2 regions of the Streptomyces sp. NPDC093085 genome follow, and region 1 is predicted to be linked to the other one. Evidence: riboswitches for the same ligand, from Rfam matches in the RefSeq annotation. Region 1 holds a riboswitch; the other holds the start of a gene.
What was found. A riboswitch is a leader RNA that binds a small molecule or an ion and turns the genes downstream of it on or off. The one in region 1 is predicted to bind cobalamin.
Positions count from the first base shown of each region.

Region 2: another riboswitch for cobalamin. It lies ahead of AB0O07_RS14775 (ribonucleoside-diphosphate reductase subunit alpha); the one in region 1 lies ahead of metE (5-methyltetrahydropteroyltriglutamate--homocysteine S-methyltransferase).

Region 1 covers NZ_JBFBFB010000002.1:286,877-291,058, reverse strand. Annotated here, with positions in the region: gene aceB (malate synthase A) at 208-1,842, shown strand; cobalamin riboswitch at 1,840-1,995, shown strand; gene metE (5-methyltetrahydropteroyltriglutamate--homocysteine S-methyltransferase) at 2,174-4,182, shown strand, end outside.
Region 2 covers NZ_JBFBFB010000004.1:241,749-245,930, reverse strand. Annotated here, with positions in the region: gene AB0O07_RS14780 (ribonucleotide-diphosphate reductase subunit beta) at 1-164, opposite strand, end outside; gene AB0O07_RS14775 (ribonucleoside-diphosphate reductase subunit alpha) at 164-2,629, opposite strand; cobalamin riboswitch at 2,778-2,945, opposite strand; partial or broken gene AB0O07_RS14770 (Uma2 family endonuclease) at 3,016-3,611, shown strand; gene AB0O07_RS14765 (YbdD/YjiX family protein) at 3,693-3,908, opposite strand; gene AB0O07_RS14760 (carbon starvation CstA family protein) at 3,905-4,182, opposite strand, start outside.

The DNA.
Region 1 (4,182 bases):
GGTACGCGCCGATCCCGTACGAGCGCCACCCGCCGACGGGCCCCGGGGGACGCCCCTTCCCCGGGGCCCGCGCCGCAGCACACCGCACACACCACCCTCACCGCTTCCGCTCTCCGCCGAGGAGACCCCGTGACCTCCACGCCCACCACCGCGCCCCGCACCCACCCCACCGCCCCCACGGCCCCCGCCCCGGCCGGCCGGGTCCAGGTGCTCGGCCCGCCCGGCGACCGCCACGACGAGATCCTCACCCCCGAGGCCCTCGCGTTCCTCGGCCGCCTCGACGCCGCGTTCGCCGCGCGCCGCGCCGACCTGCTCACCGAGCGCCGCCGCCGCGCCGACCGGCTCCGTACCGGAACCCCCCTCGGCTTCCCGCTCGCCACCGCCGCCGTCCGCGCCGACACCCGCTGGCGGGTCGCCCCGCCCGCGCCCGGACTGCTGGACCGCCGGGTGGAGATCACCGGACCGCCCGAACGCCGGATGGCGGTCAACGCCCTCAACTCCGGGGCGAACGTCTGGATGGCCGACTTCGAGGACGCCACCGCGCCCACCTGGGAGAACCTGATCTCCGGCCAGCTCACCCTGCTCGACGCCGTGCACGGGCGGCTCGACTTCACCACCCCCGAGGGCCGCCGCTACCGGCTGGGCCCCGACCCCGCCACCCTCGTCGTCCGCCCCCGGGGCTGGCATCTCACCGAGCGCCACCTCACCATCGGAGGACGCCCCCTCGCCGCCTCCCTCGTCGACTTCGGCCTGCACTTCTTCCACTGCGCGCGCCGCCGCACCGAGACCGGCACCGGCCCCTACTTCTACCTGCCCAAGCTGGAGAACCGGTACGAGGCCCGGCTCTGGAACGACGTCTTCGTCCTCGCCCAGGACCTCCTCGGGATCCCGCAGGGCACGGTCCGCGCCACCGTCCTCATCGAGACGATCACCGCGGCGTACGAGATGGAGGAGATCCTCTACGAGCTGCGCGCGCACAGCTCCGGACTGAACGCGGGCCGCTGGGACTATCTCTTCAGCCTGATCAAGAACTTCGGCCACCGCCCCGACTTCGTCCTCCCCGACCGGGCCAAGGTCACCATGACCGCGCCCTTCCTCCGCGCCTACACCGATCTGCTGGTGCGCACCTGCCACCGGCGCGGCGCCCATGCCATCGGCGGCATGGCGGCCCAGATCCCCGGCCGGGACCCCGGCGCCCGCGAGGCCGCGCTCGCCACCGTACGGCTCGACAAGGAGCGCGAGGCCGAGGACGGTTTCGACGGCTCCTGGGTCGCCCACCCCGGCCTCGTCCCGGTCTGCCGTACGGCCTTCGACGCGGTCCTCGACGGCCGCCCCCACCAGCTCGACCGCGCCCGCGACGACGTTACGGTCACCGCCCGTGACCTGGTCGCCGTCGCACGGACCACCGGCCCGCCCACCCCGGAGGGCGTCCGCTCCAACATCGCCGTCGCGCTGCGCTACTACGACGCCTGGCTCCGGGGCCACGGCGCCGTCGCGCTCAACGGGCTGATGGAGGACGCGGCCACCGCCGAGATCGCCCGGGTCCAGATCTGGCAGTGGCTGCGGCACGGCGCGGTCGGCCGCGCCACCGTCACCGCTCTCCTCGACTCCGAGTGCGCGGCGCTCGCCGCGGAACACCCCGGAGCCAGAACCGCCGAGGTCAGGGCCGTCTTCGAGCGGACCGCACTCGCCCGGGAACTGCCCGCCTTCTTCACCAACGACGCCTACGAACGCCATCTCGTCCAGATCCCCGCGAGCCGTCTCCGGGACGGGACTTCGGATCTCTCGGCTAGGCTGGAGGGCGCAACAGGTTCGCCCTGCCCGCCAGGCAGGACGTCGTAAGAGGGAACCCGGTGAGAATCCGGGACTGCCCCGCAGCGGTATGTGGGAACGACCGCCGTCATACGCACTGGACCCGCCCGGGTCCGGGAAGCGACGGCCAGTAGGTGTCCCGTGGCCTTCGGCCACCGGACGGGCCCACGAGTCCGAAGACCTGCCCGTTGCCCGCACGCGGACCGTCGCGTGCGGACACCCCGGTGACCTCGTGGGCGGGTCGGCGTACATACCGAGCGGCAGACACGGCGGCGGAGCCCCGTGGCCCGCCCGGTCGGTCGTCCCTTCGCGTCCACCCCGTCCCCGGGTTCCACCGGACAGACTCGCGAAGGAGAGTTCCGTGACAGCGAAGCCCGCAGCCGCGGCAGCACGGGCCACCGTGTACGGCTACCCCCGCCAGGGGCGTGACCGTGAACTGAAGAAGGCCGTCGAGGGGTACTGGAAGGGCCGGGTCACCGCCGACGCCCTCCGGGAGACCGCCGCCGGGCTCCGGCGGAGCAACTGGCAGGCCCTCGCCGACGCCGGCATCCACGAGGTGCCCACCGGCGACTTCTCGTACTACGACCATGTCCTGGACACCACCGTCATGGTCGGCGCGATCCCCGAGCGGCACCGCGCCGCCGTCGAGGCTGACGCGACGGACGGTTACTTCGCGATGGCCCGGGGCACCCAGGAGGTCGCCCCGCTGGAGATGACGAAGTGGTTCGACACCAACTACCACTACCTGGTGCCCGAGTTGGGTCCCGACACGGTCTTCACGGCCGACTCCGCCAAGCAGGTCGCCGAGCTGAAGGAAGCCCTCGTCCAGGGGCTCACCGCCCGCCCCGTCCTCGTCGGCCCGCTCACCTATCTGCTGCTGGCCAAGCCCGCCCCCGGGGTGCCCGCGGATTTCGAGCCGCTGACGCTCCTGGACCGGCTGCTGCCGGTCTACGCCGAGGTGCTGGCCGATCTGCGGGCGGCCGGCGCCGAGTGGGTCCAGCTCGACGAGCCCGCCCTGGTCCAGGACCGCACCCCGGCCGAACTGTCGGCGGCCGCTCGGGTCTACCGGGAGCTCGGCTCCGCCACCGACCGGCCGAAGCTCCTGGTCGCCTCGTACTTCGGGCGGCTCGGCGAGGCGCTGACCGTGCTCGCCAAGGCCCCCGTCGAAGGGCTCGCCCTCGACTTCACCGAGGCCGGCGCCGCCACCCCGGACGACCTCGCGGCGGTCGGCGGCCTCCCGGGCAAGCGGCTCGTCGCGGGCGTCGTCAACGGCCGCAACATCTGGATCAACGACTACGAGAAGTCTCTCGCCACCCTCGGGACCCTCCTCGGCCTCGCCGGCCGGGTCGATGTCGCCGCGTCCTGCTCCCTGCTGCACGTGCCGCTGGACGCCACCGCCGAACGCGACATCGACCCGCAGATCCTGCGCTGGCTGGCCTTCGCGCGGCAGAAGACCGCCGAGATCGTCACCCTCGCCAGGGGCCTGGCCCAGGGCACCGGTGCCATCGCCGGTGAACTCGCCGCCAACCGCGCCGACCTCGCCTCCCGCGCGGGCTCGCCGATCACGCGTGACCCCGCCGTACGCGCCCGCGCCGGGGCCGTCACCGCCACGGACGGCCGCCGCTCCCAGCCGTACGCCGAACGGAGCGCCGCCCAGCGCGCCCACCTCGGGCTGCCGCTGCTGCCCACCACGACCATCGGCTCGTTCCCGCAGACCACCGAGTTGCGCACCGCGCGGGCCGATCTGCGCGCCGGGCGGATCGGCACCACCGGGTACGAGGAGCGGATCAAGGACGAGATCCGGGAGGTCGTCTCCTTCCAGGAGAAGGCCGGCCTCGACGTCCTGGTGCACGGCGAGCCCGAGCGCAACGACATGGTGCAGTACTTCGCCGAGCGGCTCACCGGCTATCTGGCCACCCAGCACGGCTGGGTCCAGTCGTACGGCACCCGCTATGTCCGCCCGCCGGTGCTGGCCGGGGACATCTCCCGCCCCGAGCCGATGACGGTGCGGTGGACGACGTACGCCCAGTCGCTGACCGACCGCCCCGTCAAGGGCATGCTGACCGGGCCCGTCACCATGCTCGCCTGGTCCTTCGTCCGCGACGACCAGCCGCTCGGCGAGACCGCCCGCCAGGTCGCCCTCGCCCTGCGGGACGAGGTGACCGACCTGGAGGCGGCCGGCACCTCGGTCATCCAGGTCGACGAGCCCGCCCTGCGCGAGACACTGCCGCTGCGCGCCGCCGACCACGCAGGCTACCTGGCCTGGGCCACCGAGGCGTTCCGGCTCACCACCAGCGGCGTCCGCCCGGACACCCAGATCCACACCCACATGTGCTACGCCGAGTTCGGGGACATCGTCCAGGCCATCGA
Region 2 (4,182 bases), on a different contig from region 1:
TGGAGGTCGACCTCCTCCACCGTCCACGTGTTCTTGATGGCGTCCCGGTAGCGCTCGTAGAAGTCCGGGTAGCGCATCGGGCGGAGGGTCAGTTCGAAACCCGGGTCCAGGAGGTTCTTCTCCTGGGACACGGAGCCGGACGGGGTGGGTTCGTAGGTGGGCATTACTGGCAGGCCTCGCAGGACTCGGGGTTCTCCAGGGAGCAGGCGATGGCCTCTTCCATGGGGGTGGACTGGGGCGGTACGGAGGAGGGGGCCGGGACGGAGACGGCGGACGGGGTCGAGCCGGCCGCGCGGGCGATCCTTGTGGCCGGGCGTGAGCGCAGGTAGTACGTGGTCTTCAGGCCCTTCTTCCAGGCGTACGCGTACATCGAGCTGAGCTTCCCGATGGTCGGCGTCTCCAGGAAGAGGTTGAGCGACTGGCTCTGGTCGAGGAACGGCGTACGGGCGGCGGCCATGTCGATCAGGCCGCGCTGCGGGATCTCCCACGCCGTACGGAACAGCTCGCGCACCTCGGCCGGGATCCAGGTGAAGCCCGCCACCGAGCCGCTGGACTCGCGCAGCGCCTCGCGGGTCTGCGCGTCCCAGACGCCGAGCCGCTTCAACTCGTCCACCAGGTACGAGTTGACCTGGAGGAACTCCCCGGAGAGCGTCTCGCGCTTGAACAGGTTCGAGACCTGCGGCTCGATGCACTCGTACACGCCCGCGATGGACGCGATGGTCGCCGTCGGCGCGATGGCGAGGAGGAGAGAGTTCCGCATACCGGTCCCGGCGACCCGGGCGCGCAGCGCCGCCCACCGCTCGGGCCAGTGCAGGTCCACGTCGTAGTGGTCGGGGTGGAGCACCCCGCGCGCGGCGCGCGTCTTCGACCAGGCGGGGAGCGGACCGTTCCGCTCGGCGAGGTCGCAGGAGGCCTCGTACGCCGCCAGCATGATTCTTTCGGCGATCCGGGTGGAGAGCGCCGCCGCCTCGGGGGAGTCGAAGGGCAGGCGCAGCTTGAAGAAGACGTCCTGGAGGCCCATCGCGCCCAGGCCCACCGGACGCCACTTGGCGTTGGAGCGGCCCGCCTGCTCGGTCGGGTAGAAGTTGATGTCCACGACGCGGTCGAGGAAGGTCACGGCGGTGACGACGGTGCGGTCCAGCCGCTCCCAGTCGATCTCGCCGGTCGCCTCGTCCACGAAGGCGCCCAGGTTGACCGAGCCCAGGTTGCAGACGGCCGTCTCGCCGTCGTCCGTGACCTCCAGGATCTCCGTGCAGAGGTTGGAGGAGTGGACGGTGTGGCCGGGCTCGGCGGTCTGGTTGGCCGTACGGTTCGACGCGTCCTTGAAGGTCATCCAGCCGTTGCCGGTCTGCGCGAGGGTGCGCATCATCCGGCCGTACAGCTCCCTGGCCTTGATGGTCTTGCGCGCGAGGCCGTCGGCCTCCGCCTTGCGGTACGCGGTGTCGAACGCGTCGCCCCAGAGGTCGACCAGGTCCGGCACATCGGCGGGGGAGAAGAGCGACCACTCGCCGTCCGCCTCGACCCGGCGCATGAACTCGTCGGGGATCCAGTGCGCGAGGTTCAGGTTGTGCGTACGGCGGGCCTCCTCACCGGTGTTGTCGCGCAGCTCCAGGAACTCCTCCAGGTCCGCGTGCCAGGTCTCCAGGTAGACACAGGCGGCTCCCTTGCGCCGGCCGCCCTGGTTGACGGCGGCGACCGAGGAGTCGAGGGTCCGCAGGAACGGGACGATGCCGTTGGAGTGGCCGTTGGTGCCCCGGATCAGCGAACCGCGCGAGCGGATGCGCGAGTACGAGAGGCCGATGCCGCCCGCGTGCTTGGAGAGCCGCGCCACCTGGTGGTAGCGGTCGTAGATGGAGTCCAGCTCGTCCAGCGGCGAGTCCAGCAGGTAGCAGGAGGACATCTGCGGGTGGCGGGTGCCGGAGTTGAAGAGCGTGGGGGAGGAGGGGAGGTAGTCCAGCCGGCTCATCAGGCCGTAGAGCGCGGCGACCTCGTCGAGCGCCTGGGCGCTGTCGTTCTCGGCGAGCCCGGCGGCCACGCGCAGCAGGAAGAACTGCGGGGTCTCGATCACCTTGCGGGTCAGCGGGTGGCGCAGGAGATAGCGGCTGTAGAGGGTGCGGAGCCCGAAGTAGCCGAAGCGGTCGTCGGCGGCCGGGTCGATCAGGCTGTCCAGGCGGGCCGCGTGGAGGGCGGCGAAGGCGGCCGTACGGTCCGCGATCAGCCCCTCGCGGTGGCCGGCGGCGATGGACGCGGAGAACGACACGGCGCCCTGCGAGGCCGCCTCTTCGGCGATCGTACGGGTGAGGAGCCGGGCGGCGAGGCGGGAGTAGGCCGGGTCCTCGGAGATCTGCCCGGCCGCCGCCTCGGTCGCGAGTTCGCGCAGCTCCGCCTCGTCCGAGGCCGCGTTACGGCCGCGCAGCGCGGCGGCGGCGATCCGGCCCGGGTCGGCGTCGGGCAGGTCGGCGGTGAGCTCGGTCAGGGTGCGCAGCAGCGCGGTGCCGGGCGCGTCGGTGCCGGGCGCGTCCGTTCCGGGGGCGGTGGGTCCAGGGGGCTGGGCGGTCCCCGGATTCCGCTCGGCTCCCGGCTGCCGCTCGGCCGTCTCTGTCACCGGATCCGCTGGCGCGATGGTCACGCTGTGCTCTCCCTCGCTCGGCTCGGGGCCGCGAGGAGGCACGGGGAAGCGCACGGACGGGGCGCCCGGCCCCGGTCGGCGGGGCAGCGCTCCGTACGGCGTCCACCGGCCCATCCACGAGGCCCGGACGTCTGGCGCCGGGTTCGGTCGAACCAGGCGCACCGCCGGCAGGTGTTCGGACTGAGGGCGCGACAAAGCGCGCCACAGTACACCGTTGCGGGACAGTTCCGGATTCACACCGGATTCCCCTGCGTCGGCAGCGAGGTCGAGCATACATCTGGGGGGCGCGCGGCGCGCCACCCCCCAGATGTTGTGTCGTGGGTCGCTTCGGGCGGTCTTGTCGGACCCCTCCGCTATCGTCGTGAGGACACGGAGGAGGTACGCCCATGACGGCCATCGACTACGAGTCCCAGATCCATCCCGAGGAGTTCGACGAGGCCGCCCGGATACTCGCCCGGACGATACAGAGCATCCGGCTCGAACTCATCGACGGGAAGATCAGGAGCAGGGTCGTGCCGGACGGGGACCACGGACGCATCGTCGAGTGGCTGACACGTATCTGTATGCAGTCCCGTCCGGAGCTCTGGCTCCATCCCGACCAGGGGATCCATGTGCAGGGTTCCGGAGGGGCCGAGCCCGTCCGGACGGCTCGCTCGCGCTGAGCGGCGCCTTCGTCGGCCAAGGGGAGTGGGCCGATCCGGCCCCGGTCCTGATGGTCGTCGAGGTCACCTCGTACGACTCCGACACCGACTCAGACACCGACGACCGTGACCGGGTGGAGAAGCCACGCGCCTACGCCCAGACCGACATCCCGGTCTATCTGCTCATCGACCGGGAGAACTGCCAGGTGACCGTCTACAGCGAGCCGGACGGGGGGCGGTACGAGATCATTCACACCGTGCCGTTCGGCAAGGAGATCACTCTCCCCGCACCGGTCGGGATCACGCTGGAGACCGGGCAGCTCAAGGACTGGGTGCGCTGATGTGAGAACGGGCGGGCCGCCGGGCCTCCCCGTGGGAAGGCCCGGCGGCCCGTGCCGCGTCCAGGCCGGCTCGATGGCGGCTCAGCAGCAGCGGAAGCCCTCGCGCGGGTCGGCCTCGCGGGCGTCCGTACGGCTCCGTTCGAAGGCCCGCCGGGTCATGACCTCCCGGGCGGGGTCGCAGGCCCGGGTGTGGGCGACGTACCGTTCGTACGCGGACTCGCCGGTCAGTTCCCGTACGTACCACCGGATCCGGCCGGCCAGATGGCGCACCCGGGCTGCCGGGGCCGCCCCGGTCATGACGTCGCCGTTCCCGCGGGGACGGAGTCGCGTGCGGCGGCCTCGGCGGCGGCCAGCTCCTCCTTCTCCTCGCGGGTGGGGATCAGGCCGGCCGGGGCGACGATCTTCGACTCGACGTAGGGCGTCTCCGACAGCGTGACGCTCTCGGGGGCGCGGATCGCCTTGAGGCAGACCCGGCCCGCGTCCGCGATGACGACGAGGATCAGGAGGGCGAAGACCGCCGAGAGCACCCCGTCCACCGTGGAGTTGGTCACCACCGTGTGCATGTCGTCCA